DNA from 4 places in the Roseibium sp. SCP14 genome. Region 4 is predicted to be linked to each of the others. Evidence: riboswitches for the same ligand, from Rfam matches in the RefSeq annotation. Region 4 holds a riboswitch; each other region holds the start of a gene.
What was found. A riboswitch is a leader RNA that binds a small molecule or an ion and turns the genes downstream of it on or off. The one in region 4 is predicted to bind thiamine pyrophosphate.
Positions count from the first base shown of each region.

Region 1 (7,167 bases), on a different contig from region 4:
GTATCTTGCCGATGGTTCAAATCAGTGGCAAATGCCTTATATGAAACCCGGAAACCCGATATTCGTATCCGGGGAAAATCACTTCAACGAGAGAAATTCATGACCGCCTTGTCCGATTTCCAGATTACCCGCAAATGGCCGGCCCAATATCCGGACCGGATCCAGCTTTATTCCCTGCCGACACCGAACGGCATCAAGGTGTCGGCCATGCTGGAGGAAACCGGTCTTCCCTATGAGCCCCACCTCGTGGATTTCGGCAGTAGTGATCAGCATTCTCCCGAGTTTCTTTCACTCAACCCGAACAACAAGATTCCGGCGATTATCGACCCGAACGGGCCTGATGGGAAACCTCTGACCCTGTGGGAGTCCGGCGCCATTCTGCTTTACCTTGCCGAAAAGTCCGGCAAGTTGCTGCCGGAAAATCCGGCCGCCAAGTACGAGGCTATCCAATGGGTCATGTGGCAGATGGGTGGTTTGGGGCCGATGACGGGCCAGCTGGGTTTCTTCCATAAATTTGCCGGCAAGGAGTATGAGGATCGCCGCCCGTTCGAGCGTTACCGCGACGAAGTCATCCGTCTGCTTGGTGTTCTGGACAGGCAGCTGGAAGGGCAGGGGTTTATCGTTGGCAACGAATACTCGATCGCCGACATCACCTGCTGGCCCTGGGCGCGAAACATCAACGGCTTCTACGAGGCGGCCGAAGTTGTCGGATACCAGAATTTCAGGAATGTCGTTCGCTGGGTGGACACCTGCGTGAACCGGCCGGCCAGCGAGAAAGCAATCAACATTCCGGCGCGGGTCTAGCGCAAGGGTTTTTGAGGGAAAGGCGGCGGATCGTCGCTTTTCTCACGGCAATTAAAGAAAGCACAGTGCTATCTGGCCACTTTATTGCCGCCAAGCAGCAAGTCCAAGAGTTGGAGGAGATCGTGTTGGCGGTCTGCTTTTGTGCGCCCACTCAGCGCTTCCAGGCCGATCAGGCTGCCGTAAAGCAGCCTTGAAAAGCTTCGGCATTGCGGTTCGGGAATGCCGCAGTTTGAAAAGAGCTCCGTCACATAGTTCAATCTCTTTTCGTCGACCGTCTTGACGGCTTCAAAGGCGTGCTCATCGTATCGGCCCCAGTCCCGGATTGCAGCCTCTACGTTCACACCGCCATAGGCATACGTGTCGGTATTCGTTGCCACTTCCACCAGAAGGTAAAGTCTTCCGGCTGAGTTTTCGCCGGAATTGTCGACCAGTTGAATGATCGCTTCGGTTGCCTTGCGCTGCCAGTGCTCAAGCATCTGAAGTTTCAGGGCGGGTACATCCTTGAAATGCCAGTAGAACGACCCCTTGCTGACTTTCAGCTCACGGGCAATCGCCTCGGCTTTGATCGCTTGAGGGCCGCCCGCGCATAGGGCTCTGAATGCTGCCTGGATCCAGTCTTGTGACGTCAAGCGTGTCTTTTGTTCCTGCATGATTTTGCGACCATACGGTGGCGTATTGACAGGCGCAAGCAAGTCAACATACGGTGCCGTATGGTTTTGATCGGAGGTTCAAGTGGTCACGTCAGTTGCAAGTGTTCTCTTTCTTGTTTTGGCCGGGATTTCGGCTTTGCATCTCTATTGGGGCTTTGGAGGACTTTGGCCGGCGCGGGACGAAGCAACCCTTGTGCGTATGGTGGTCGGGGCAAAGGGCATGAGGCAAATGCCCGGCAGGACTTTAACCGTTGTGGTCGCTGGACTTATTGCGATTGCTGCAATCTTGCCGCTTCTGTCTGCAGGTATTCTGACCTATCCGGTCGCGACAGTTTTGCCGTCCGGACTGCTTCCGACAATGTTGAGTTTGTCGCTAGCCGGTATTGGGTTGATCTTTTTGGGAAGAGGAATTTTGAGCTATACGCCATATTTCGCCCACATGCAGGCCGAAGAGCCTTTCAGAACGCTGGACAGGCGATATTACGCGCCACTGTGCCTGGTTTTGGGGGCAGGTTTCATGTTCCTGGTGTTTTCCTGAGGGAGCCGACTTGTTTCTGTGAGACGGTTCGCAAATTCGCGTCATCACGTTCTGACCGTAAAACGAATTTCAACCCAGGTATTCGCGCAAGGCCGGAGGTGGACTTTCGAACAGCTCGGAAGTCGGCACAGGCGCGTGCGCGATGCCCTCGGCGACCAGCACCGTCTGATCCGCAATCCGGCGCGCATCTTCGGGAGCATGACTAACCATCAAGAGCGTCGTGCCGGTTTCGAGTGCAAGGTCTGAAACCAGATCCAGCATTTCAGTCTTCAGGGCAGGACCCAGGGCGGCAAAGGGCTCGTCCAGCAATAACAGTTCCCGCTTCTGCACCAGAACGCGGGCAAGAGCCGCACGGCTTTGCTGCCCGCCGGAAAGCTCCGAAGGTTTGCGTGTCGCCATGCCGTGCAGACCGACGCGTGCCAGGGCGGCCTGCACCTGGTTCCGCTCGTCCTTGGACAGTTTTCCGTTGGGCCGTAGTCCAAGCGCGACATTCTGTTCTGCTGTCAGATGAGGGAAAAGATTCCCATCCTGAAAGAGCATGGCAATCGGACGCTTGCCCGGGGAAAGGGATGTGAGATCTATCTGTTTCCAAAGGACTTGGCCGCGAGTGAGGTCACGGAAACCGGCAATCGTTTCCAGCAGTGTCGATTTGCCTGCTCCCGAAGGGCCAATGATCGCGACACGGCTCCCGGCCTCAATCACAAAGTCGGCATTCAGGGTGAAACCGCCATTGGCAATACTGCATTCGTCAAGCTTCAGCATGCCAACGTCCTCCGCGATCCAGGAGCCAGAAAACCGTCATTGATAACACGAGAAGCAGCAATGCACCGCCGGCAGCCGCCTGCATCTGGTAAGCCCCCATCAGTCGGTAAATCTGCAGCGGCAAAGTTGCAGTCTCGGCATTTGCAAAAAAGGTTATGACGCCGAGATCGCCCATTGAAAGAGCAGCAGCCAACCCGGCGGCAAAACCGATCTGGGGGCGCATGCGGGGGATCAGTATTCGGGAAAAGAACACTCTGCCTTCCATGTTGAGAGAAAGAGCCAACCGGCCATGCCGCTGGACGACATCGCGGGCAGCCGGGACAAGGATACGAAGGGCGAAAGGCAGCGCCATCACCGCATTCACCAGCGCAGTGACGGGCAGAGCAAGTGAGGTCGGATCGACCAGAGGCCGAAGCACAATGAACAAACCAGTGCCGATGACCAACGGCGAGGCGGCAAGCCCGAGGATACCGCTGACGTCCACGAAGCCGTATCGCCCGGTAGCGATGGTCGCCGCCATGGGAAGTGCCATCAACAACAGGACAAAAGTGCTCAGGGCTGCTACCGCCAGCGAGGTCATTGCTGCCTGAACCACGACCACCGGTAACGAGGCAAGGCCGACAAGGCCAGAGATCACCACCGACATCAGCGGCAGAAGAAGAAAGACTGAGGCAATCGCGATCCAAATCGTGTCGACAATCGGCTTCCCGCCATCCCAGCGGCGAATGGCCCGGTCAAGTCCGGCACCAAAGCCGTCCCCCCGCGAGAGTTTGAGTGCGGCGTATGCTGCTGCCGTTGTCAGGACCAGCTGCAGCGCCGACAGCATCGCTGCCCGGCTGAGGTCGAAGTCATACGTGAAGGCCTGATAGATCGCCAGTTCGATCGTCGTGGCACGGGGGCCGCCGCCCAGGGTTAGCGCAACTGCAAAGCTCGTCAGGCAAATGGCAAAAATCACAGCCAGAACGCCGGGAAGGATCCGCGCCAGCATCGGCAACTCGATCAGCCGGAACATTGAACGCTCGTCACAACCCAACTGGGCCGCGAGACGAAATCGTTCCGAAGGAACCTCCTGCCAGCCTTGCAGAATCAGGCGAGTGGCCAAAGGCAGATTAAAAAAGACATGCGCAAGGACAACGCCATGCAATCCGTAAATGCGGATAGGTGGCAGGCCGAAGAGGCCAAACGCGTCGGAAATCCACCCCGCGCGTCCGAAGACCTGGAGGAGGCCGATTATGGCCACGATGACGGGAAGGATGAAGGGAGCCCCGAGAAGGGCGATCAACACGCTTCGGCCCGGAAACCGCCGCCTTGCCAGCGCACGGGCAACCGGGATTGCCAATCCGGCGCTGATCAGGGCGGAAAGCACCGCCTGCGTAAGCGTAAAGCGCAGCGCTGCCCAGTCAGCCGGACCAAATCCTTGCCCGGCTTCAGCGCGCAGCGCAATTGCGGCCAGCGTGCCCAGAATCAGCGCGGCGACGACAGCCGCCGACGCGATCCCCGGGAACGGATTTACTGGCTGAGTGCGCCCAGCCATTCCGCCAACGCTTCTTCCCGCACTTTGGCGGCTTCATCAGCGCCCAAGAGTAGGGATTTTTCCGGAGTGTGCAGGGTTTCGAAGCCTTTTGGCAGTCCGCCCTCCGGAGTAATTGCAGGATACATCCAGTTCGTGGTCGGAATGATGGATTGGAACACGTCGGAAGTCATGAACTCCAGAAACTGATCGGCCAGTTCCGGCTGATCCGTGCCCGCCATTTTCGCAGCAACTTCGACCTGCATGTAGTGACCTTCGTCAAAGGCGGCAGCAGCCTTGCTGGCGTCGTCTTCGGCAATCAGGTGATAGGCCGGTGAGGTGGTGTAGCTGAGCACCATGTCCGCTTCCCCTTCGAGAAACAGTCCATATGCTTCCGACCAGCCCTTGGTGACAGTGACGATATTGTCCGAAAGACCTTCCCAGATTGCCGAAGCTTCGTCGCCATAAACTGCCTTGACCCACAGCAGAAGGCCCAGTCCCGGTGTCGACGAGCGTGGATCCTGAATGAGGATCTTGGTATCGCTCTCTGCCAGTTCGCGGAAGTTGCCGGGTGCCTCGGCGTCCTTGTTGTGCACGAAAGCGAAGTAACCCCAGTCGTAAGGCACGAAGGTTTCGTCGTTCCACTCAATCGGCAGCGCATATTCGGTGCGTACGGAATGGGGCGCGAAGAGGCCGGTTTCCTTTGCAGCGGCAATCAGGTTGGTGTCCAGACCAAGCACGATATCCGCGTCGGAATTCTCCCCCTCCAGCCGGATGCGCGACAGAAGAGCTGCGCCATCTTCGATGCCGACGAGGTTCAGCTCGCAATTGCAGACGGCTTCGAAAGCTTCCTTCACCTGCGGGCCGGGGCCCCAGTCGGAAACGAAGCTGTCATAAGTGTAGACGGTCAGCTGGGGTTTGTCGGCGGCAATCGCCGATGTTGCGCACAATAGTCCCGCAGCAAAGAGCAGATGTTTCATGTCATCCTCCATTGCGGCGAGAGGGCAAGGATGGATGAAACCGCTACCTTTCCCTCCGCCGGTTCTAGCCGGTTCAGGTTCAACGGGTTTGCCAGAACGGCATCTCAGCGCGAATTCCTCACGCACCCCGAGGTAAGGCCGTGATTATCTGGAAATGCGTCTGAGCACAACAGGATTACGGTTAGCTGGATAAAGATTGTGATGGCCTTACACCAGTGCATCCGATGAAGGTTTCTCGGGCGAACGCAGGTGCATTCGATCAATCCTCATTGAAAGCCCATGCCACCCCTGGTGCCGCAATTCGGCACAGACTGAAGTGACGGGTGGCTGCAAACGCAAAAAGGGCGGTCCGAAGACCGCCCTTTCCGTAAAGCTTTGAGCTTTGGACTTCTTAGAAGCCCATGCCGCCCATACCGCCCATGTCGCCACCCGGCATTGCCGGTGCTGCTTCTTTCTTCGGCAGCTCAGCAACCATGGCTTCGGTGGTGATCAGCAGACCAGCGACGGAAGCTGCGTCCTGCAGAGCAGTACGAACAACTTTGGTCGGGTCGATGATGCCGGCTTCGATCATGTTGACGAAGTCTTCGGTCTGAGCGTTGAAGCCGAAGGTGTCGTCGTCGTTTTCCTGGATCTTGCCAACAACGATGGAGCCTTCGACGCCAGCGTTTTCGACGATCTGACGGATCGGAGCTTCCAGAGCGCGCAGAACGATCTTGATGCCGGCTTCGATGTCGGAGTTGTCGGAAGACAGAGCGGAGACAGCTTTCTTCGCACGCAGCAGAGCGGTGCCGCCACCCGGTACGATGCCTTCTTCAACGGCAGCACGGGTTGCGTTCAGAGCATCGTCAACGCGGTCTTTTTTCTCTTTCACTTCGATTTCGGTCGCACCGCCAACGCGGATAACTGCAACACCGCCAGCGAGCTTGGCCAGGCGCTCCTGGAGCTTCTCGCGGTCGTAATCGGAAGTGGTTTCTTCGATCTGAGCCTTGATCTGACCAACGCGGCCGTCGATGTCTTCCTTGGAACCGGCACCGTCAACAATGGTGGTGGTTTCCTTGGTGATGGACACCTTCTCAGCGGTGCCGAGCATGTCGAGGGTCACGTTTTCCAGCTTGATGCCGAGATCTTCAGAGATCACAGTGCCGCCGGTCAGGATAGCGATGTCTTCGAGCATTGCCTTACGGCGATCGCCGAAGCCCGGAGCCTTGACAGCAGCGATTTTCAGGCCGCCGCGCAGCTTGTTGACAACGAGAGTTGCCAGTGCTTCGCCTTCAACATCTTCAGCGATGATGAGCAGCGGACGGGAAGACTGAACGACAGATTCCAGGATCGGCAGCATAGCCTGCAGGTTGGAGAGTTTCTTCTCGTGCAGCAGGATGAACGGCTTTTCCAGGTCAGCAAGCATCTTGTCAGCGTTGGTGACGAAGTACGGAGACAGGTAGCCGCGGTCGAACTGCATGCCTTCAACGACTTCCAGCTCGGTTTCCAGAGACTTGGCTTCTTCGACGGTGATCACGCCTTCGTTGCCGACTTTCTGCATGGCTTCGGCAATGTCTTTGCCGACCTGCTCGTCGCCGTTAGCGGAAATGGTGCCGACCTGAGCAACTTCTTCAGAAGTGGTGATGGTCTTGGAAGCAGCTTCCAGAGACTTCACAGCTTCAGCAGCAGCAAGATCAACGCCGCGCTTCAGGTCCATCGGGTTCATGCCGGCAGCAACAGCTTTTGCGCCTTCCTTGACGATAGCCTGAGCCAGAACGGTAGCAGTGGTGGTGCCGTCGCCAGCGATGTCGTTGGTCTTGGAAGCCACTTCGCGCACCATCTGGGCGCCCATGTTTTCGAACTTGTCTTCCAGTTCGATTTCCTTGGCAACGGAAACACCGTCCTTGGTGATGCGCGGTGCGCCGAAGGCCTTGTCGAGAACAA
Region 1 covers NZ_JBDZYH010000001.1:1,312,389-1,319,555, reverse strand. The annotation lists gene ABLQ08_RS06050 (glutathione S-transferase N-terminal domain-containing protein) at 100-804, shown strand; gene ABLQ08_RS06045 (TetR/AcrR family transcriptional regulator) at 873-1,454, opposite strand; gene ABLQ08_RS06040 (DUF3995 domain-containing protein) at 1,537-1,992, shown strand; gene ABLQ08_RS06035 (ATP-binding cassette domain-containing protein) at 2,062-2,754, opposite strand; gene ABLQ08_RS06030 (thiamine/thiamine pyrophosphate ABC transporter permease ThiP) at 2,741-4,288, opposite strand; gene thiB (thiamine ABC transporter substrate binding subunit) at 4,264-5,244, opposite strand; TPP riboswitch at 5,277-5,384, opposite strand; gene groL (chaperonin GroEL) at 5,636-7,167, opposite strand, start outside.
Region 1: linked by a shared signal. The riboswitch ahead of thiB (thiamine ABC transporter substrate binding subunit) and the one ahead of ABLQ08_RS11545 (ABC transporter permease) in region 4 are both predicted to bind thiamine pyrophosphate.

Region 2 (7,167 bases), on a different contig from region 4:
CAACCATGTCTTTTGCAGATCGTCTTTGATGCTGCGATTTCTTTACGCAGTACCGCCTCCGGCTTGTCCTTGATGCGCAATTGGACCAGCTTGACGCCAAGCGGGATCAGCCGTCCGATCCACTCGGAACTGTCAACGATCAGGTAAAACGGGTCGAGTTTCATTCAAATACTGCCATGCCAATTACAGGGGTTGAGGGAACGGCCATGTCGCGTGGGTCCAGCGGTTGGGCTTCGAATGCCTGGCGCCCCGCCTCGACGGCCTTTGAAAAAGCTTCTGCCATCGCAACAGGATCACCGGCCTTTGCGACAGCTGTATTCAAGAGAACCGCGTCAAAGCCGAACTCCATGACCTGAGCGGCGTGAGACGGACGACCAAGACCGGCGTCCACGACAAGCGGAACGCCGGGGAAATGAGCGCGATAGGCTCTAAGAGCATCGGGATTGACCGGTCCCCGTGCAGACCCGATCGGTGCACACCAGGGCATCAACACCTGGCATCCTGCTTCCAGCAGCCTTTCACCGACAACGATGTCATCCGTGGTGTATGGAAAGACTTTGAAACCGTCTTCGCACAGAATTCGTGCAGCCTCCACCAATCCAAATACATCCGGCTGCAAGCTGTCATGATGGCCTATGACCTCCAGCTTGATCCAATCTGTTCCGAACAACTCCCGCGCCATCTTCGCAGTGGTTACGGCCTCTTTCACAGAATGACATCCGGCAGTGTTGGGAAGCACGCGCACATTCAGCTGGCGGATGAGGTCCCAGAACTTGCCACCAGCACCGGTTCCTGCTGCTTCGCGGCGCAAGGAAACGGTCAGTATTACACTACCTGATCGCATTGCTGCATCTGAAAGGATTTTCGGCGACGGATATTGCGCTGTTCCCAGAAGCAAGCGGGAAGAAATCACCTCGCCATAAAACTCAAGCATGGTCCTCACCCTCCCTGCATGGGAGACAGGATCTCGATCCGATCCCCTTCAAGAAGCTCGCAGCTGGCACGTTCTTCAGCAGAAACAAGCTCGCTGTTGCGCGCTGTGGCAAGAAAATCGTGTTCATAGGCCAGTTCATCCAGAAGCCCTGAGAGGGTCGAACTGGTCACCTCCTGCTCTTCGCCGTTAATGATGAGTTTCAAGGGTGGTCTCCTTGGAAGAAAGGAACAGGGTTTCGGCGGCCTGTGCCGCAAAATGCGGAGCCAGCAGGAAACCGTGACGGTAGAAGCCATTCAGGCTCAGGACCCGGCCGTCAAAGTTGATGCGCGGCAGATTGTCGGCATAGGCCGGGCGAACACCCACGCCTGTCTCAATGATCTTGGCTTCAGCGAAAGCCGGGTGAAGGCTATAGGCAGCGTTCAGCAGTTCCATGGTGGAGCGAACACTGACCGGGCCGTCATCGGCACTTTCGATCATCGTTGCCCCGACCATGAAGTGGTTGTTGTCCCGAGGCACGATATAGACCGGAATGCGCGGATGAAGCATTCTAACGGGCCTGGACAACGTGATCTCTGGTGCGTGCAGGATCAGCATTTCCCCGCGCACTGCCCTCAACTCCTTTTCTTTCGACGCCATACCTATGCAATCGGCGATGAAATTCGTATCCACCTTCGGTTCTTCTGGTCCGAAGAAGGTTCTAACACCCAGTCTGGAAACCGTTTCTTCAAGCTGGATCAAGGCTTTTCGCGGATCCAGGTGAGCCTCCTTCGGGAAGAACAGTCCTTTGGAAAATCTCCCCTCCAGGTCGGGCTCAAGACCTGTTACCCCGGCCCCATCCACCCATTCGTAGCCGCTCGTACGTCCGGCGAAGCGACTGAGTTCGGCGATATCACGAGGTGGCGCAACGACCAGGGTACCTTTGTGCGAAACCGCACCCGGCAACGCTTTTGCCCACCAGTCGACCGACTTTTTTCCATAAGCGAGAACGTCTTCTTCGGCATTTTCACGCTCACACCACGGTGCCAGCATGCCACCGGCCAGCCAGGAAGCACTTCTGGTCAAGCCTTCACGGATCTCAAACAAGGTGACTTCGGCACCCCGCTTGCGAAGTTCGTATGCGAGCGACAACCCGGCAACACCTGCTCCGCGGATCAGGACCCTCATGTCTTTGCACCTGCGCCTGAGACACCTTGCACGACGTTTCACTCCTGCAGGGCCAACCAAAGGCCTTACATTCTTTTTCGTCAGGGGCTGTCGGGGATGCGCTTGACTGCATGCGCCGGACAAATGGTCCTCGCGCGCCGTCAGGGCCACCATCCCTTCGCCAGCATGACCTGGATCAGGTTCTTCGGGTCCCTGCGCTGTGCGTGTTACCGCACCCTGCAGCATCTCAGCCCCATGACGGGACACCCCGGGTGAGCCCCGTTTGTGCCGTCGGCACGCACGTTCTGTCAAGACATCTCAGCGTGTGTCCGCTCCCTGTCTTCAGGTTTCCGGTGACAGGTCATCCAAAAACGCACGCGTCTCTTTCAGACTGGAAAACTTCAGAACAGTCAGATGCGGCGGCGGAGCTGTGTAGATCCGAAGCAGCTTGGCGCGTGCGCTATGCCGGGTGCGCCAGATGAACCGCACGAACTCGACGGTTTGGCCGTTGAAACGCTCCGGACACCCTTCCGGCAAATCAGGCCGGCTTTTGCCGTAATATTGAAGAGAGCGTTTCAGAACCCGAAAGATCCGCAACCAGACCGGAACATCCAACCAGATGAATGTGTCCGCCCGATCAACCCGTTCCGCGTAAGTGCTCGAATGACCACCTTCGAAGATCCATTCGCTCTTCATGTGAACCTGATGCGTCAGCGCATCTTTTTCCTGTCTGGGTCTTTCAACCCAGCCAGGCAGCCAGTGAATGTGGTCCATGTTGTAGACGGGCAAACCCGTCCGCTGACCGAGCTGGTGCGCGAGCGTGCTTTTGCCCGAACCGGGACCTCCGACGATCATCACGCGTTTCATGAAACACCTTTTGGGGCGATTGAGGGCTCGCAGTTATACGCCCTTCTGATTGAAAGAAAAGATGGAAACAGACTGTTCAATGGACACTTACAGGCCTGCGACCCTATCTAACCGGCAGACGCGCTTTTGACTGCAAGGAGAGGCAGATGAGCTGGTTGAACACCCCCGACCCGGTCGCGGGCAATGCCGCAAGTTGCGATCCGATCGATACGATCATTGTTCCCCGGACATCAGACCTGGGCGGCTTTCATGTCCGCCGTGCCCTGCCGTCTCCACGACGGCGCATGATCGGTCCGTTCATCTTTTTCGATCAGATGGGACCAGCGGAGCTGCTTGTCGGCGGTGGTATCGACGTCCGCCCACACCCGCATATCGGTCTCGCGACGGTAACCTACCTGTTTGAGGGCGAAATGTATCATCGGGACAGTCTCGGGACGGAAATCGCGATCTCGCCCGGAGCGCTTAACTGGATGAGTGCCGGCAAAGGCATCGTCCACTCGGAACGCGAACGCCCGGAGCGAAAGCAGGAAACCCGGCAATTGTTCGGCCTTCAAAGTTGGGTTGCTCTACCAAAGCATCTGGAAGAAGGCGATCCGACTTTCCAGCACTTTGGAACCGAACAGCAACCCGAATTCGCGGACAAAGGCGCTTCAGTGAAGCTGATTGCCGGTGACCTTTACGGCCATAAGGCACCGGTAAAAACCGCTTCGGAAATGTTCTACGCGGATATCTCACTGGAACCCGGCGCAAAGATCCCTCTTGATGCCGGCTGGGAAGAACGTGGGCTTTACACAATATCAGGCCGTATATCGATTGCCGGACAGGACTTCGACCCCGCTCAGCTGCTCGTCTTCAAACCTGGCGATCATCTGGTGGTCGAAAACCAATCCCCTGCTCCGGCCCGCTTCGTCGTCCTCGGCGGCGAACCGATGGATGGGAGGCGTTACATCTGGTGGAATTTCGTTTCCTCCTCGAAGGAGCGTATCGAACAGGCCAAGGAGGACTGGCGTCAGGGTCGCTTCGATACGGTGCCGGGCGACGAAAAGGAGTTCATTCCGCTGCCTGACCGTCCCGGTCCTTAGGGTCGCCTCTATTGCTCCAGCCGCTTTCCAATGGCGGCGCCACTTCAAAACGGTCGGCGGGCCGGATCAGGTCCGGTTCGCCGAAATTCAAGATGATGTTCAAGCGCTGGTTCGCCAACGGATCTCCGGTCAGATTCGGGTCTTCCGGCGCGATTGACAGCTGAACTCCTCGATACGTCGTTTCGAGCTGCCTGAAGTCAGCAATCGCCCGCCGAAAGCTATCGGGAACTGTCCAGCCATAGCGTGCCGCGAGTGCATCGATGACCAGCCAGACCGCTTCCTGCCCGATCTCCATTTGGCGCGCATCTTCCACCGCCAGCTTCAGGCGCAAATAGTCGATCTTCTCCTCCGACGGGCCGCGAAGGAGGAAAAACAGGGTCGTTGGCCCAAAGTCAACGCTTGGTGTTGTAAGCAGCACCAGGTCAGACGCACATTGCCAACGGCCCCTTTGAAAAGGCGCCTTCTTCCATCCTCGATTTTCAAGTCCCAGAGCATGCAGCTCGGCGCAAAGCTGATCGGGCTTCCCTAGAAAACCGCGTTTAAGTTTGGCATCCAGTTCCGGTAGCTGGCTGAGAAGAGCCGTTTTTGCTCCTTCATCGAGCCGCACAAGCGGGTCGCGATGGGCTGGAACTTCTTCCGCGTTGTCGGGCATTTTCTGCTTCTGGTGCCAATAAATGGTACCGGAGGCAAATCCTATGGCCAAGATCGCCAGGGTTCCCCAGACATAGTATGGCGTCACTGAGGGTCTTTGAGTGTCCTGTTGTCGAGACTGGTCTGATCCTGGATGCGTCAAACCCCATTCTTCACCGGCATCCTGCTCAGCCCATCGAGGCCCTGAAGCGCGTGCTGTTCCCTGACGTTGAAACTCACGCCGGTGACCTTGTCTTCGCGCACCGGCACCAGCCTTCAGCCAGAGCATCTTCAACTTGTGCGCAAGTCCGGGCATTCAACCTCTGTCAACGTTCCACGCAATTGGTGCGTGCATTTGCGTTTTATCAGCGCAATGCCTTGAAAAGGCAACAGGAACACTGTCATTTAAGCGCCGGTCGAGGATCTCCGACCAGACCATTTCGTTCACTTCCTGAATTGAAGGCCAGATGTCAGACATGGCTCCCTTTCCAGACGATACGGCGGATCTTCGCCACGATATAATCGAAACCGCCCGCGCACTGCCCCGCCTCGGCCTTACCAAAGGCACCTCGGGCAATGTCAGTGCACGCACAAAATCCGGTTTTTTGGTGACGCCTTCCGGCACTCCTTATGAAGACCTGACTGCAGACCGGATCGTTGCGCTGGATTTCGAAGGACGGTACCGCGGAGATACCCTTCCGTCTTCCGAGTGGCGCATGCATCTGGATTTCTATCTCGCCAAACCGTCTTGCGGCGCAGTCGTTCATTGTCATAGTCCCCGCGCAACGGCGCTTTCGTGCCATAGGCGCGGTATTCCGGCATTTCACTACATGGTTGCTCTGGCTGGTGGCGACAGGATCGAGTGCGCAGACTATGCAAGCTTCGGAACACGTGCGCTCTCGGACGCAATGACTGCGGCGCTCGGAGAGCGCAATGCCTGCCTCCTGGCCAATCACGGCCAGATCGCAGGTGGACCGAACCTCAAAAAGGCTTTATCGATTGCTGAAGGAGTTGAGGATCTGGCCGATCAGTACCTGTCCTCTCTGGTCCTGGGGGAACCGGTCATTCTGGACGCTGAGGAAATGGCCGACATTCTGAATAAATTCAAAAGCTACGGCAAACAGACCGACGAACTGGAAGACGGCCAGGCGGCTGCCTTCGAATTGCCGAAACGGGTGGACTGACATGCGATTGGGAATTGATTGGGGCGGAACGAAAATTGAGATTATCGCCCTTTCCGGCGAAGGTGAGGAACTGTTCCGGCAACGGGTTGATACGCCCCGGGACGACTATCAGGGTTGCCTCGCAGCGGTGAAGCACCTGGTCGATGCAGCAGAACATGCAACCGGCCAGCATGGCACGCTGGGCCTTGGCATTCCCGGCTCCCTTTCTCCCAAAACGGGTGTCGTCAAGAACGCAAATTCAACCTGGATGAACGGCAAACCGCTCGACAAGGATCTGGAAGCGGTTCTTGGCCGTCCGGTGCGGATCCAGAACGATGCAAACTGCCTCGCGGTGTCGGAGGCAACCGACGGTGCCGGTGCCGGTGAACACGTTGTCCATGCAATCATCATCGGAACCGGGTGCGGTTCAGGAATCGCGATTGATGCCACAGCCCATCTCGGCGCAAATGGTATCGGAGGCGAATGGGGCGCAATTACCGTTCCCTGGCTCAAGGCAGACGAGTTTCCGGGTCCGGACAGCTGGATCGGCCACAAAGGCGTCATTGACCGCTGGTGTTCCGGCACCGGTTTTCAGCTTCACTACAAGGAGAAAGCCGGCACCTTGCTGAAAGGACACGAGATCATGGCGTTGAAACGGACGGGCGATAAGGTCGCAAACGAGGTTTACGAGGCCTATGTCAGCCGCCTGGCCCGTTGCCTTGCCATGTCTGCCAACCTTCTCGATCCTGATGTCTTCGTCCTCGGTGGCGGCATGTCGAACATAGATGAGCTTTATGAAGACCTTCCGCCGGCGATGATGCCCTTCATCTTTTCCGACACCTTCGACACACCAATCCGCAAGGCCGTTCACGGTGACAGCTCGGGCGTTCGCGGCGCAGCCTGGCTCTGGCACTGAGTTTCAAATGCCCTGGCGGCGGCGACGTCCCAGCGAGACCAAAATGATCCCGATGCCGACGAAAACGACTGCTGCAGCCTTCGCGGCATTGGGAACTTCGCCGAATACCAGATAACCAAGCCCCAGTCCGACGACCGCTGCGACCGAACCGATCTGGCTGAGATAGACCGGACCGGCTGTCTGCTGGAGCCGGAAGTACAGGCCATACTGAAGCGCAAAAATTGCCGTTTGCGACAGAAGCAGAACACTGGCCTCCAGGGTCCAGCTTTCGGGCACGACCGGAACGCCCCAGACGGCTGTGAACGCGGCAAGCGCGAGAAATCCCGTCGCCATCATCCCGAGCGCTAGGTCCACCGGCTTCGCTCCTTCGGGCCATTTCAACGTCCGGTAGATGTTGCCTGAAGCCAAAAAGACAGGGATGGACAGAGCAAA
Region 2 covers NZ_JBDZYH010000001.1:91,427-98,593, forward strand. The annotation lists gene ABLQ08_RS00450 (thiamine phosphate synthase) at 1-164, opposite strand, end outside; gene ABLQ08_RS00455 (thiazole synthase) at 161-934, opposite strand; gene thiS (sulfur carrier protein ThiS) at 940-1,137, opposite strand; gene thiO (glycine oxidase ThiO) at 1,121-2,098, opposite strand; TPP riboswitch at 2,233-2,358, opposite strand; gene ABLQ08_RS00470 (DNA topology modulation protein FlaR) at 2,420-2,944, opposite strand; gene ABLQ08_RS00475 (pirin family protein) at 3,091-4,026, shown strand; gene ABLQ08_RS00480 (DUF6030 family protein) at 3,995-4,972, opposite strand; gene ABLQ08_RS00485 (class II aldolase/adducin family protein) at 5,124-5,840, shown strand; gene ABLQ08_RS00490 (ROK family protein) at 5,842-6,735, shown strand; gene ABLQ08_RS00495 (DMT family transporter) at 6,739-7,167, opposite strand, start outside.
Region 2: linked by a shared signal. The riboswitch ahead of thiO (glycine oxidase ThiO) and the one ahead of ABLQ08_RS11545 (ABC transporter permease) in region 4 are both predicted to bind thiamine pyrophosphate.

Region 3 (7,167 bases), on a different contig from region 4:
CGAAATGAGCGCTGCGAAAACAAGTGCACCGTCAACCTTCCCCAATAGTGGCAATTCGGTAATGTGTTCAGACAGTTGCCAAAGGATAGGGAGAAACGCGACGAGCGTCATGATAGAGCGCATGAAAGAAACGCCCAGGCTTTCCATAATTCTCGCAAATCGCATTGTGTCTTCTTGAACACGTTGCGCTGCACCCTCGATGTGGCGGACGGCGTGCCAGTGCGACATGTAATAGTTGTTCATGGCAGTGCGCCAGCGGAAGATGAAATGCTTGATAAAGAACTCCAGCAACACGGCAACGGTTATCAGAACCGTGGCGATTTCAGCGAAATCTAGAATGCCCTGCCAATAGTCTTTTGATTCAACGCTGCCTGGTGTTTGGAGCGCCTTTTGTATCAGGTCGAAAAAAGTGCCGTACCATTCGTTGATCCTTACCGACTGTTGAACCTTGAACCAGGTCACACTCAGGATCAACGCAGAACCCACCCAGGCCCAAAGGAACCAGCGGCGGCTTAAAAAATATGAACGGAACATTGCAAGTCGTCTCTCGAATCGGAGTTTTCCAAGATTATAAGTAGCTAGTGCACCTGAGGGAGAATACCGAGAGGTATTGAGGCAGTTGTGAAGAGATTTTAGGACCCAATCTTCCTCACGCATGTCTTCCCACATGGGTGCCATGCAAGCAAAAAACGGCAAAACTGCGCCGCGATCAATTGCAATATTCTGCACATGGCGTGATACTGGCGGCTCCAACCAATCAAACTCCCGCCCAACTCCACTCCTATTTCGGCTTGGACTTTGTATTTTTCGGCTGCTCTTTTCAGCCGCGGGTGGTCTTTCAGTGGCTCCTCTCGATCCTTCGGACCGGCGCGTCAGGGGAGTGGAACTTTGCGCCGGCCCCGGATGACATTCATGGCGTTCACCAGCCTCAAATCCCGTTTTGCCGGTCCAGCCGCACCCGCAGGTATGACACGTCAGGCTCCACTGCTCGGCATCTCTTTGAAGCTGGCCTCGACGCTCACGTTTTTCGTCATGGCAACCGCGCTGAAGATCGCTGCGGAGACCGTGCCGATCGGACAACTGGTGTTCGCGCGAAACTTCTTCGGACTGTTTCCGGTTCTCTTGATGGTCGCCTTGCGCGGCGAGCTTGGCCTGGCGTTCAAGACCCGCAACCCAAAGGGGCATCTGACACGGGCGACCGTCGGCCTTTCGGCCATGGTCTGCTCGTTCACCGCGCTTTATCTGCTGCCGCTTCCGGATGCGACCGCCATCGGCTTTGCGACGCCGCTGATCGTGGTCGTGCTTGCGTTCTTTCTTCTTGGCGAACAGGTCAGGATCTATCGCTGGAGCGCCGTTGGGGTAGGGTTCCTGGGAATTCTGGTGGTGCTGTCACCCCATCTCGGCGAAGGGCAGCTGGACAGTACCGCAACGCTCGGTGCGCTTGCTGGGGCGCTGGGAGCAGGGTTCGCGGCTCTTGCGATGATCACCGTCCGCAAATTGTGTGAAACCGAGCGTACCTCCACCATCGTGACCTGGTTTGCAGGTGCGTCCACGGTGCTTTCGCTACTCACGCTGCCGCTCGGATATGTTCTACCGGGACACACTTGGGTAGTCCCGGATCTTTCAACGGCAGGCCTGCTGGTTCTGATCGGACTTGCCGGAGGCGTCGGCCAGATTCTCTTGACACAGAGCTATCGGTTTGCCGATGCCTCTACCATCGCCCCGTTTGACTATGTCAACATGCTGTGGGCGATCCTGGTCGGCTGGCTGGTGTTTTCCGAAATCCCCGTGCCGGAAGTGGTGATCGGTGCCCTGATCGTCATCGCCGCCGGGGTGTTCGTCATCTACCGCGAACATCGGCTCGGCCTCGACCGCACCAAGGCGCGCCGTGCGTCTTCGCCGTCGAAATCATGACAATGAGAAGCTTTCGGGTCAGGAAAGGCGAAAGTGGCTTTCTAGGGCTTATAGTGGAAGGTCTCGACAGCGCTCTTGGAGCCGTCGGGAAAGACCAGCTGCACGCTGATTGAGTTTGTCGAGCCTGCGGGCAATTCAATATACGGTTTTTCCTTCAGAACCGCATTGGGGTTGTCCGGATCGCATGCGTCCAGTTCCCACATCTGGTCCAGAGGGCCATCATTCAGACCGTAAAAGACATAGTCGATCCCGCACTTCCAGGCTTCCAGATGGGTGAAGTAGATCAGCTGCTGTCCTTCCCAGTCGCGAAAGGAAACCCAGCTTGCCTTGGTCACGTCCAGTATCTGCTTGATCTGTTCAGGCGGCATGCCTTGCGCATTTGCCGTTGGAGGCGGAGCAAGTGAAAAGACACCCAGGCCGATGACAAAGGCGGAAACTTTCAAAAAATGCATGCTGACCTCCAATGGCTCCGGATGCGGGGAGAGCGTCAGGCGAAAAACTAGAAAGCCTTGAACGTAATGATCGTCTTGGTGTCCTGAATACCGTCGATCGGGTGGACCTTTTCATTGACGAAATGTCCGATATCGGCATCGTCATCGACATAAAACTTCACCAGAAGATCATAATCGCCACTGGTGGAATAGACTTCCGAGGCAATTTCCGCGTCGGCGATCGCGTTGGCAACCTGATAGGTCTTGCCCAACTGGCATTTGATCATAACGAAAAACGGGGTCATGCGATGCTCCGGAAAAGAAAACGTTGCGGAATGATGCCCATGGACATCGCCTATCTGTTGTCCGCAGTCAATCACTGATGCAGCCTGCGACCATTGTACAGTCTTGCAATGACGGGTTCGCCTTGTTAGCAGTGCAGATATCTCATGGGGGTGCCCGGCGATTCTGGATCGGGCTGAGAGGCGGAAGGCCAACTCCTTGAACCTGATCCGGGTGATGCCGGCGGAGGGATTTGAGATGCAGATTGCCAGGGCATTCACAGCTCTCCCTCTTGAACAGTATTCCGGTTTGCAGCCGGAGCCTTTCGGAGGAGATGCATGAACCTGTCCATCGCTGCTTCCACACAGAACCTGTCGGCGGAAACCGTCTTTGACCTGTTGATGAGGGTTCGGCAGAAGTCGCCCCGTATTCACGCGATCACGAATGCTGTTGCGCAAACCTTCACGGCCAACACCTTGCTGGCGCTTGGCGCCGTTCCGTCGATGACGATCGCCAAAGAGGAAGTCGCCGGTTTCGCTGAAAGCGCGGATGCTCTTCTCGTCAATCTAGGGACACTGGACGAAAGCCGCCGGGAAGCCATTCCGGTTGCCATCAAGGCTGCGAAGGCGGCGGGGCGTCCTGTCAGTATCGACCCGGTCTTCGTGAACCGGTCTCCGGTGCGTTGCGCGTTCGCAAAGGAGTTGATGGACTTCCAGCCGGACCTGTTGCGCCTGAACGAGGCGGAAATGACTGCACTTTTTCCGCAAAGGTCCGACGCCGATGCGGTGATATCGGCCGGTACCGTGCTGGCTGTGACGGGCGTTGAAGACAAGATTGAAAGCCAGGGTGAGGATTTTCGCCTGCGCAACGGTCATCCTCTCATGGCCCGCGTAACCGCCACCGGATGTGCCGGTGGCGCCGTGCTGGCAGCCTTTGCCTGTGTGGAGACGGACACCGCTCTGGCTGCGGCCTGTGGACTGTCGGTCTTCAATATAGCCGGAGAACTGGCCGCGAGCCGCGCGGGAGGTCCGGGAAGCCTGGTGCCGGAACTTCTCGACGCCCTTTACTCAATCACGGCGAACGATATCGAAATGCGGCTGAAAACGGCCTGATTTCCTTTTCTCATTCAAGAATGGAGAGACACATGACCGCCATCGCGGTGACCATAGCAGGATCCGATTCCGGTGGCGGGGCCGGGGTCCAGGCCGATCTCAAGTCGTTTTCGGCAAATGGCGTCTACGGTGCCAGTGTGCTGACCGCCCTGACGGCGCAAAACACTCTCGGGGTGAGTGCCATTCATGACGTCCCGCCCGCTTTCGTACGTGCCCAGATGGATGCGGTCTATTCGGATCTGAAAGTCAACGCTACCAAGATCGGCATGCTTTCAAGCGTCGAGATCATTGAGGCCGTTGCCGGTGGATTGGAGGCGCTCGACACCGGACCCGTGGTGCTTGACCCCGTGATGGTGGCGGCGTCCGGCGACCCGTTGCTGGTCGACAGCGCCGTATCGAGCCTGATCTCCGTCCTCGTGCCGCTCGCTGATGTCATCACACCAAACCTTCACGAAGCTGCCCGGATGCTGGAGACCGAAATTGCGGCCAATGAGACCGAGATGCTCTCGCAGGCAGAGAATCTCCTGAGGCTCGGGTGCAAGTCCGTCCTGCTCAAGGGAGGGCACGGAACAGGTGAAGAAAGCGCTGACCTGTTCTTCGATGCGGTCGGCAATGCCATCTGGTTGCATGCGGAGCGCATCCAGACGAACAACACACATGGAACCGGGTGCACGCTTTCATCGGCAATCGCAGCGGAGCTCGCCAAGGGCAGCGATCTGGAAGGCGCAACGAGAGCTGCCAAGAAATACATCCATGCTGCCATTTCGGCGGCTGACCAGCTCGAGATTGGAGCCGGTCACGGCCCCGTCCATCATTTCTATCGCTTCTGGAGCATGTGACATGTCAGAAAAATCTCACCTGTCAAAAAATATGATCAATCGGCGGTCGTTACTCGGGAGTTCTGTTGCCGTCGGTTCCGCAGCACTCGCAGCTCCGGCGATCGCCGAAGAAAAGGCCACGATAGAGTGGAAAATGGTGACATCCTGGCCAAAGAACCTGCCCGGGCCTGGAGTAACCGCTCAGCGGATTGTCGATCAGGTCGCCAGAATGTCCGGTGGCCGTTTCCAGATACGGCTTTATTCAGCCGGGGAATTGGTTCCCGCGCTTGAGGTTTTCGATACGGTTGCAGCCGGCACGGCTCAGATGGCGCACACTGCGTCCTTCTTCTGGCAAGGCAAGATACCCGCCTCGGTCTATTTCACCGCAATTCCCTTCGGTCTGCTGCCGCATGAACATATCAGCTGGATTGAGCAGGGTGGCGGGCAGGCTCTCTGGGACGAGCTTTACGCGCCCTTCGGCCTGAAGCCCGTTATGGCTGGAAACACCGGTGTTCAAATGGGTGGCTGGTACAAGAAGCACATCAATGGTCTTGATGACCTGAAAGGTCTGAAGATCCGCATGCCGGGACTTGGAGGCGAGGTCATGCGCCGGCTAGGGGCAACGCCCGTCAGCCTGCCTCCCGGCGAACTGTTCCAGGCGCTTCAAAGCGGTGTTCTGGATGCCACAGAGTTTCTGGGGCCCTGGTCGGACCGGGCCATGGGTTTTCAAAAGGTCGCCAAAAACTACTATTCTCCTGGTTTCCATGAACCCAATGGCACCGGTGAAGCGATATTCAATCAGGTTGCACTTGATGGATTGCCGGAAGAGTTGCGGGCCATTGTCCTGGAAGCCTGCAGAGCAGAAAACGGACGAGCCCTGGCGGAGAGCGATTGGGAAAATGCAGGCAGCCTGCAGCTTCTTCAGGAAGAAGATGGTGTGACCGTCAAACCTTATCCGGACGAGGTGCTGAACGCATTGCGCGAGACTACAGCTATCGTACTTGCCGAAACGGGTGAGCGGGATCCACTCAGCAAACGGATTTATGAAAGCCACATGGCTGCCAGGCAGCGCCTTGCTCCTTGGAGCGACGTTGCCATGCGCCGTTTCATGGCTGCCCGTGACGGCAGCAGCTGACAGTGTCCGCCGCGGTGCCTGTCACCGCGGCAATCGCTCAGTGCGGAAGGGCTCTTTTCCCTGATTTTTGGAAGAGCGTTGCCCACTCTGTTCGTGGAACGCCGATGAAAGGCAGTTCAGTGAGTGCCGTGAAACGACTTTACGGACCCGGAAAGTCAGCATTCGGAATGAGGTTAGTGTTTTTAAGTGTAATCTAGAGTGTAGTTTTTCATCTCTTTTCCAATGATTGCCCTTTATTCGCGATTGTCTGAAATACGGAGGAAGCGCCAGGATTTGTCCCACAATATGTCCACATTCCCTTAGGAAACGTGTGGCAAAGCCGCAACGTTGCAGGAATTAATTACGTAAACGGAAACTCGTGAGGTTTCTGCCTATTTTTTAGGCAAGTGAGCCGGAGTGTGTCAGACTGGTGACGAACAACGCTGGAACGCGAGGTTTTATTGGGTTTTGTGGAGTTGATTTCTCTGGAAATCCTAGTTTTACAAGTTATTTTGCAGTGCGGCATAGGAATTGGTCAAGCAGTTTTAGTTTTTTAGAGAGTTGAAACAAGAGGCGTTCTTCGGAAATCCTGTCAGCAGAGTTCATGATTCCTCCGGTGGGAGGGGGACGGGAGAAAACGCATGGTCTGGGCCAAGAATAAAGCACTTCTAATAACAACTTCAGCAATCGCTCTATCCATGGTTGCGGGTGCCGCGCATGCAGGCGGGTTCGCCCTGCGTGAGCAAAGTGCCTATTATCAGGGAACCTCTTTTGCGGGAAATGGTACGACCGGAGACTCGATCTCCTCGATGTTCTGGAATCCGGCTACGCTGACGGGGGCAGGGCACGGGCTGACCGTTGAATCCCACAGCGCCTTCATTGTTCCTCAATCCGATATTGACGGAACTTTCACGCCGCAGGGGCTTGTGAACACTTTGACAGGTGGTTTCGGAGGCAGCAGTGCGCCGAGTGGCGATATTGCGTCAGACGCCTGGATCCCATCGACTTACATGAGTTACGGGCTCAATGATGACTGGTATTTCGGCTTTGCAATCAACACTCCATTCGGTTTGTCGACAAAGCCTGAGCAAAGCTGGGCCGGTCAGTACTATTCGCGTTCCTCGGAAGTCTTTTCCGTGAATGCGAACCCGACTGTGGCCTATAAGTTCAACGATATGTTTTCGGCAGCGCTCGGTCTTCAGGTCGAGTATCTTCAGGTGCGCCTGAAGTCAGCCTATCCTTTTGCGGCGTCCGTGACTTCCACGGTTCCGACCTCTGAGGTGAAGGGCGGCAGCGTGGGCTTTGGTGCGACGGCCGGTGTTACCATCAAGCCAATCGAAGGGACAGAAATCGGTGTCGGCTTCCGCTCGGCTGTCTTCCATGAGCTGGAAGGTCATTTCATCAATCCGAACGCACCGGCTGTTGGTGTTACGTCCAGCCGCGCCGGGATCAAGGCGAACATCATCACGCCGGAAATGGTCACGCTTTCGGCCAAG
Region 3 covers NZ_JBDZYH010000004.1:255,527-262,693, forward strand. The annotation lists gene sbmA (peptide antibiotic transporter SbmA) at 1-534, opposite strand, end outside; gene ABLQ08_RS18175 (DMT family transporter) at 913-1,914, shown strand; gene ABLQ08_RS18180 (hypothetical protein) at 1,956-2,366, opposite strand; gene ABLQ08_RS18185 (Lrp/AsnC ligand binding domain-containing protein) at 2,414-2,650, opposite strand; TPP riboswitch at 2,787-2,897, shown strand; gene ABLQ08_RS18190 (hydroxyethylthiazole kinase) at 2,966-3,739, shown strand; gene thiD (bifunctional hydroxymethylpyrimidine kinase/phosphomethylpyrimidine kinase) at 3,772-4,578, shown strand; gene ABLQ08_RS18200 (TRAP transporter substrate-binding protein) at 4,580-5,692, shown strand; gene ABLQ08_RS18205 (OmpP1/FadL family transporter) at 6,313-7,167, shown strand, end outside.
Region 3: linked by a shared signal. The riboswitch ahead of ABLQ08_RS18190 (hydroxyethylthiazole kinase) and the one ahead of ABLQ08_RS11545 (ABC transporter permease) in region 4 are both predicted to bind thiamine pyrophosphate.

Region 4 (7,167 bases):
GGCGCTCTTCTGGATATCGACCACGGTACCTATCCGTTCGTGACGTCTTCCAATACGGTTGCAGGTCAGGCCGCAACAGGCTGTGGCCTTGGCCCGGGTTCCGTCGACTATGTGCTCGGCATCACCAAGGCCTACACCACCCGCGTTGGAGAAGGACCGTTCCCGACCGAACAGGAAAACGAGGTCGGTGAATTCCTGGGAACGCGCGGTCATGAATTCGGAACCGTGACAGGCCGCCGCCGCCGCTGCGGCTGGTTCGACGCTGTTCTTGTTCGCCAGACTGTCTGCACGTCCGGCATCAACGGCATCGCCCTGACGAAGCTTGATGTTCTGGACGGTCTTGATGAAATCAAGATCTGCATCGGATACGAGCTGGACGGTGAACGTATCGACTACCTGCCGGCCTCTCAGGGGGCGCAGGAACGGGTTGTTCCGATTTATGAATCTCTGCCAGGCTGGAAGGAGTCCACCGAAGGGGCGCGGACATGGGCTGACCTCCCGGCACAGGCGATCAAGTATGTGCGTCACGTCGAAGAACTGATCGGTGCACCGGTTGCATTGTTGTCGACCAGCCCGGAGCGGGACGACACAATTCTTGTGCAGAATCCTTTCCAGGATTGAGATCTGCCGCTTAAAGGTCTCAAATTGTGAAACAGCTGGGCGCGTTGCGAATCACAATGCGCCCACCGGGATTCGGAATCACACATTTGCGTGTTGATTGAAGAATCCATGTTAGGAAAACACTACTGTTAGGGTCGGTGTCGGCCAGGCATTTTTGAAGAATTGGCATTGGCCTGAAAAAACTTGCTATAAGCTTGAGAACGTTTTGAAATCTTGGGCCAGCAAATGAGATCCCAGCAGTTGGCCGGTAGGCAGGAAGATGGCTGATTACTATTCTATTCTGAAGAAAACGATCGCGTCCTTGCCCGAAAGCAACGGTGCTGCCCGCAGAAGCGTGTACAGCCGGGCACGAAACGCCATTGTCAATCAGCTCAAAGCCTATGAGCCGCCGCTGTCACCTTCGGAAATCACAGCGGAACAGCTGCGTCTGGAAGAGGCAATCCGGAAGGTCGAGGCAGAGGCTGCCCGTGAAAGCCTTGGACTAAGCCCCGCTGCGCCTACGGTGGAACCACCGGCGCCGCAAGCTCCCGAGCCTCAAGTCACTGACACTGAGCCCGAGGAACAGCCGGAAGAACCACAGGAAGAACCTGTCCAGGTTCAGGAGCCTGCTCCGGCCACGCAAGAAGGTGTTGCGGAAGAAGAAAACGTACCTTCACCGCTCAAGGAAACGCTTTCGGAAGCCGAGACGCTAGGAACCGCGGCGAATATGGCTGTCCAGAACGCCAAGGATGCAGCTGAACCTGTGGTGGAAAGCACGCCGGCAGATGATGGGCCGGCACGGCAAGAGCCCGTCTTCGAGCCACAGGCGCCTGATGACGATGGGATCTTCGAACCCGCTCCGGTAACTGACACGCCCGCCAAGCCCGAAGCTGAAGCCGAAACCGCAGCACCAAAGGCAAGTGAGGTGCCGGTTGAAAAGCCCGCACGAACCAAACGACAAAGGCCGAGCGCGTCTGATGCGCTGCGGGAAAAGTCTTCTTCAAACAGGACGTTGCCGATCGCGATCGCTGCCGTGATTGCGCTTCTGGTTGTTGGCGGCGGTGCCTATTTCTTCCTGTCTTCAGACGATCAACAAGCCGTTGTTCAGCCGGAAACGCAATCGGAACCGGAAGAAACGGCAATAGCATCCACCACTCCGGCTACGGATGAAACTCCGGCTGAAACGGCTGAGGCCGCTGACGATACAGCGAAAAACACCGACCGGCTGCTGGATGATGACGACCTCATCGCGCCGGATGCGCGAACAGTAACGACGACGACAATCAATCCGCAGGCTTTGCAGCCCGAACCGTCTCAGTCCGAGCCATCTCAGCCTGCGATTGTTTCGGGTGCCGACAATGGACCTGTTACGGCGACACCTGGTGCGGGAGTTGAGGCGCCTTCAGCTGTACCTGAAGGAAACCTCGCTGCGATTGCGCCGGAAGAAACGTCGCCAGGCGCTCCGGCGGCAGAGGCCGATAGCGGTGTCCAGCGCTCCATTCTCTATGAAGAAGGAGAAGAAGCTGGTGGTGCCGGCACAGCTGCTCAAGGAGCCGTTGTCTGGAACATCGAGGAAGAAACCAATCTCGACGGCAAGTCGCAGGCTGTCCTGAATGCGTCTATCGAGATCCCTGAAAGGGATGTGAAAGTCGATATCCGGATCAAGCCCAACGACGATACATCCTTGCCGGCAAGCCACCTTGTTGAAATCAGGTATGAGTTTCCGGAGAGCTTTGCCGCAGGCGATGTCGTGAATGTTCCCGGTCTGGTGATGAAGCCCACGGAAGAAGCCCGTGGAGATGCCCTGATCGGCGCTTCGGTGAAGGTTTCTCCCGGTTTCTTCTGGATCGCGCTTTCAAGTTTGCCGAACGAACAGGAACGAAATCTTGCGCTGCTGCGTGAACGCGGCTGGATCGATATTCCGATGCTTTATGAAAACGGCAAGCGCGGTATCCTGACTCTTGAAAAGGGAACCGCAGGCGCTGACGCGGTCGAAAAGGCGATTTCCGCCTGGCAGGCCGGCTAAGCGTCAGTCTTCGCTTCTGCACGATTATCAAGCAAAACTACAGCTTGCCTTTTTCGTTCAGGCAAGGCATGTTCCGCCTCGGTCCGAGGGGTGTTCCGGTTACCGGAACTGAGATGGCGTTGAGCCGAACCCTTAGAACCTGATCCGGGTCATGCCGGCGAAGGGACGGAATCCTTAGCCAATTCCCGGATCTCCATTGTCATTTTCGGCGTGTCCGAAGACGGGAGATCCTATGCTTTTTTGCCTGCTGCGGCAGCGGTTCCTGTATGTGCAGAACCTGCCTGCCGATCTGAATACCGCCGAAGCTCCGGCTCCGAACGGAGCGATGTCGTGAAGGCGTTTGTATCCACCATCGGCAGGTTTTTGCTTGGCGCGATTTCAGTGCTTGGTGTCTGGGCGCTGCTGGTTGCCGTTTTCCAGCCACCGACCTTCATGCTTCCCGGTCCGCTCGTGGTATTGCGGGCATTTCCGCAATATGCGGACTTCCTGCTGTACCACGCCGGCATTACCGCCTTGGAGACGGTGCTGGGCTTCTCTCTTGGCGTCTTGAGCGGCGCATTGCTGGCGATCTCCATCTGGCTGTTTCCGCTTGCTGGGCGTGTGGTGATGCCAACCATTCTCGTGACCCAGGCCCTGCCGGTCTTCGCCATTGCGCCTATTCTGGTGCTTTGGATGGGGTTCGGTTTGTCCTCCAAGATCGTAATGGCGATCCTGGTGATCTTTTTTACCGTAACCTCGACCGTATATGACGGCTTACGGCGGCTGGATACCGGTCTTGTGGACCTTGCCCGTCTTTACCGGGTACCGCGCCACCGTGAGCTGCTGCTGTTCCGACTTCCCGCCGCTTTGCCCGCATTTGCTTCCGGCATTCGCGTCGCTGCCGTTTTCGCGCCCATTGGCGCGGTGGTCGGTGAATGGGCGGGAGCAAAGGGCGGCCTTGCCTTCATCATGCTTCAAGCCAATGCCCGTGGGAACGCTGACCTGCTTTTCGCGGCTGTCATTCTGCTGGCCCTGATGGTGCTCGCGATGCGCTACGCCGTCGAATACTTCACCCGAATTCTTGTTCCCTGGCAGGTCGAAGACTGACTGCCGAACCCTGGAGGATTGAATGAAAAAGACACTCCTGTCCCTGACTGTCGCCGCGGGCCTCCTGGCCAGTGCTCCGGTTCAGGCTGCGGAAAAACTGACAGTTCTGCTGGACTGGTTCACCAACCCTGATCATGCTCCTGTCATTACCGCCCAGACCATGGGTTTCTTCGAGGCCGAGGGGCTCGAAGTTGAACTGATTGAACCCGCCGATCCGGCTATGCCGCCGAAACTAGTGGCTGCCGGTCAGGGTGATATCGCGATTTCCTACCAGCCGACGCTTCACGCCCACATCGAAGAGGGGCTGCCTGTCTCCCGTATCGGTACTCTGGTCGAAACGCCGCTCAACTCGCTCATCGTGCTGAAAGATGGGCCGATCAAGGAGTTGAAAGATCTGAAAGGCAAGACGGTCGGGTTTTCGGTCTCCGGCTTTGAAGATGCGATGCTTGGGCAGATGCTGCATTCGGTTGACCTGACTATGGATGACGTCGAGCTGATCAACGTCAACTTTGCGCTGTCGCCATCGCTCATGTCCGGACAGGTGGATGCGGTGATCGGTGCCTATCGCAACTTCGAACTGACCCAGATTGAAATTGAAGGCAAGGAAGGCAAGGCCTTCTACCCGGAAGAAAACGGCGTGCCGATTTTCGATGAGCTTATCTATGTCGTGAACAAGGACAAGATTGATGATCCTCGGTTCGTGAAATTCATGGCTGCCATCGAGGCGGCGACGATCTTCTTGACCAACCATCCGGACGAGGCCTGGAATGCGTTTATCGAGGCTTATCCGAACCTGAATGACGAGCTCAACAAGCGTGCCTGGGCTGATACGCTGCCGCGCTTTGCCAAACGGCCCTCAGCGCTCGACACGGGCCGCTACCAGCGGTTTGCAGAGTTCATGGCGGAAGCCGGGCTGATCAGCAAGGTTGTTCCGGTCGAAACCTACGCAGTTGAAATTCGCTGATACGTCGATCGCAACCAAGAAAGCGGCGCCGTCATTGTGCGGCGCTGTTTTCGTTTTGCGCTGCTTTCATATCGAACAGGATATCCTCGAAGCGCCCGTAGAAATCCATCAGGGACGGTGCCAGGATCTGCGCGGTCTCGAGTGCTTTTTCGGCATCCTCTAGCCGGCCTTCTTTCAATGCTGCCATCAAGCGCTCGTGCGTCGTTGCCAGCTCCTTGAATTCCTTCGAGTTTTTCAATGCCCTGTCACCGAGCAACGCATAGAGCTTTACCGGTTCGCTCTTGCCCTTGAGCGGAATTTCTCCCGCCTCCAGGAATGCAAAATCCGGCGCTTCGTTGCGGGTTTCCTCTGAGACAAGAAGTTCCGCGCCGATTGCCTTGCAGCTGGATTCGATACGTGAGGCGATGTTCACCGCGTCGCCGATGACCGAATAATTGAAGCGGCGCGCGGAACCCATGTTGCCGACGCAGACTTCGCCGCTGTTCAGGCCGATGCCGATCCTCACCAACTGCGTTTTGAGGTTTCTGGCCCTGAAGCCGAATGCATCCTTGTCATTCAGCTTGTCGACTACCTTCAGCATTGTCAGACCTGCCCGGCAGGCTCTGGCAGCATGATCGGGAACGGAGAGCGGGGCATTCCAGAACGCCATGATGCTGTCACCGATGTATTTGTCGATCGTTCCCCCTTCGACCTGGATCGAATCTGAGAGAGGCGACAGCAGAGTGTTCAGGAAACTGACAAGCTCTTCCGGTGTAAGTTGCTCGGAAATGGGAGTGAAACCGCGGATGTCCATGAACAGGATTGTCATCGGGCGAATTTCTCCGCCAAGCGTCAGCTGGTCGGGCGATTGTTCAAGTTGCGTCACCAGATCCGGCGACAGGTACTGGCCAAACGCCTGTCGGACAAATTTCTTTTCCCTTTCCGTCAGGAAAAAGAGCAGGGAAGAGGAGGCCGCGAAGACGAGAAAGGAGGTGACGGCCGGGTAGACCGGATCGATCAACAGGCCCTCTTCCCAGAAGAGATAAAGGGAACCTCCGACAAGACCGGATACGATGGCGGTCGCCAGAATTGCAGTGCCAAGACTGCCGATTGCCGGTAATGCCAGGATAACAATGGCGCCCACGGCAAAAGTTGCGATGATCTCCAGGCCATTCGCCCAGTCGGGCCGGAACAGGAATTGATCGAACAGGATCTGTTCGAGCGCCTGCGCATGAATGGAGACGCCCGGCACCAGCTCGCCAAGCGATGTTGCTCGAATATCCCGCAATCCGGCGGCTGACGCGCCAACAAGAACGATCTGTCCTTCGATGTAGGGGGCAAGTTCGGCAAGATTCCCGTCAGAAAGCAGCGTGTTTGCCGGTATGTACCGTTCTGGGTGGTCTTTCGTGTAATAAAGCCAAAGTTCGCCGGATGCGGTGGTTGGAACCGTGTATGCGCCAATCCTGACCGCGGTCACCGCTGCGTTGCCGGCGCTGGTCTCGCTGCTGGCCCCGGTTGAGCGGACAATCAGGCCCTTGGCCGCTTGCGCAACTCGGAGGGCCTCGGTCGTCAGACTTGGAAAAAGTGCTTGTCCGTCAGTGACGAGAAGAGGTGCCCTGCGGACGACGCCTTCCTGATCGTCCTCTGAAATGGAAATGGACCCAAGGCCGCTTGCGCTTTCCTGCAAGATTTCAAGGTTTGCGACAACTGCGGGGAAAGGCTTCAAGAAGCCAACGGGATTGTCTCCGGCGTAGGATATCCCGGCGACCTGGCGGGGCATGTCACCCGTATGTGTTGCGGTTACCGCGAACCCGAGAACCACTGGTGACTGACTGATCGTGCTTGCAAACTGCGCATCATGGTCGGGGAGGGATTTCAGCGATGATATCAGGTCGTCCGGCACATCCGGTCCGAGGCTCTCGCGCAATTGAGCGGGAGAAGTTCTGTCGGGCTCGGAAAACACAACGTCGAACACGATCGCCGCGGCACCGAGATCGGTCAGCGTCTCCACCATGTTCGCCAGCTTGGTCCGCGGCCACGGCCACTGGCCGATTTCTGCAATGGAGGCTTCATCGATGTCGATGATGCGCACAGGCGCGGGCTCATACTCCCGGGGTTTCATGCGCTGGTAATAGTCGAAGGTCAGCTCACGCATCGCCTTCAGGAAGCCCGGATCCGCGGAGCGCAATCCTGTCATGAATGCCAGAACAATACAGGCAGAAGCGGCAACGAGTACGCGTTTGGAAAAGAGCGTTTTCAGAAACAGGCGCATGACTATCGATCTTGAGTAAACAGGATCAGCCTAGATTGCGCTTGAAGGCATCGCAAGGGAACTCGGGTCTTGAAAAGAAAAACGCCGGAGTTTGGGCTCCGGCGTTCTATCAAACTTGTTTTCAGGCGTGTCAGGCGACCGGCTGCTGTTCCATCGAGCGTGCACTGTTGCGAACAGCCTTCTGCACCTTTTCAAAGGCGCGAACTTCGATCTGACGGACACGCTCACGGCTGACACCGA
Region 4 covers NZ_JBDZYH010000002.1:933,784-940,950, reverse strand. The annotation lists gene ABLQ08_RS11555 (adenylosuccinate synthase) at 1-621, shown strand, start outside; gene ABLQ08_RS11550 (hypothetical protein) at 881-2,626, shown strand; TPP riboswitch at 2,703-2,809, shown strand; gene ABLQ08_RS11545 (ABC transporter permease) at 2,957-3,712, shown strand; gene ABLQ08_RS11540 (ABC transporter substrate-binding protein) at 3,735-4,676, shown strand; gene ABLQ08_RS11535 (CHASE2 domain-containing protein) at 4,708-6,927, opposite strand; gene rpoH (RNA polymerase sigma factor RpoH) at 7,058-7,167, opposite strand, start outside.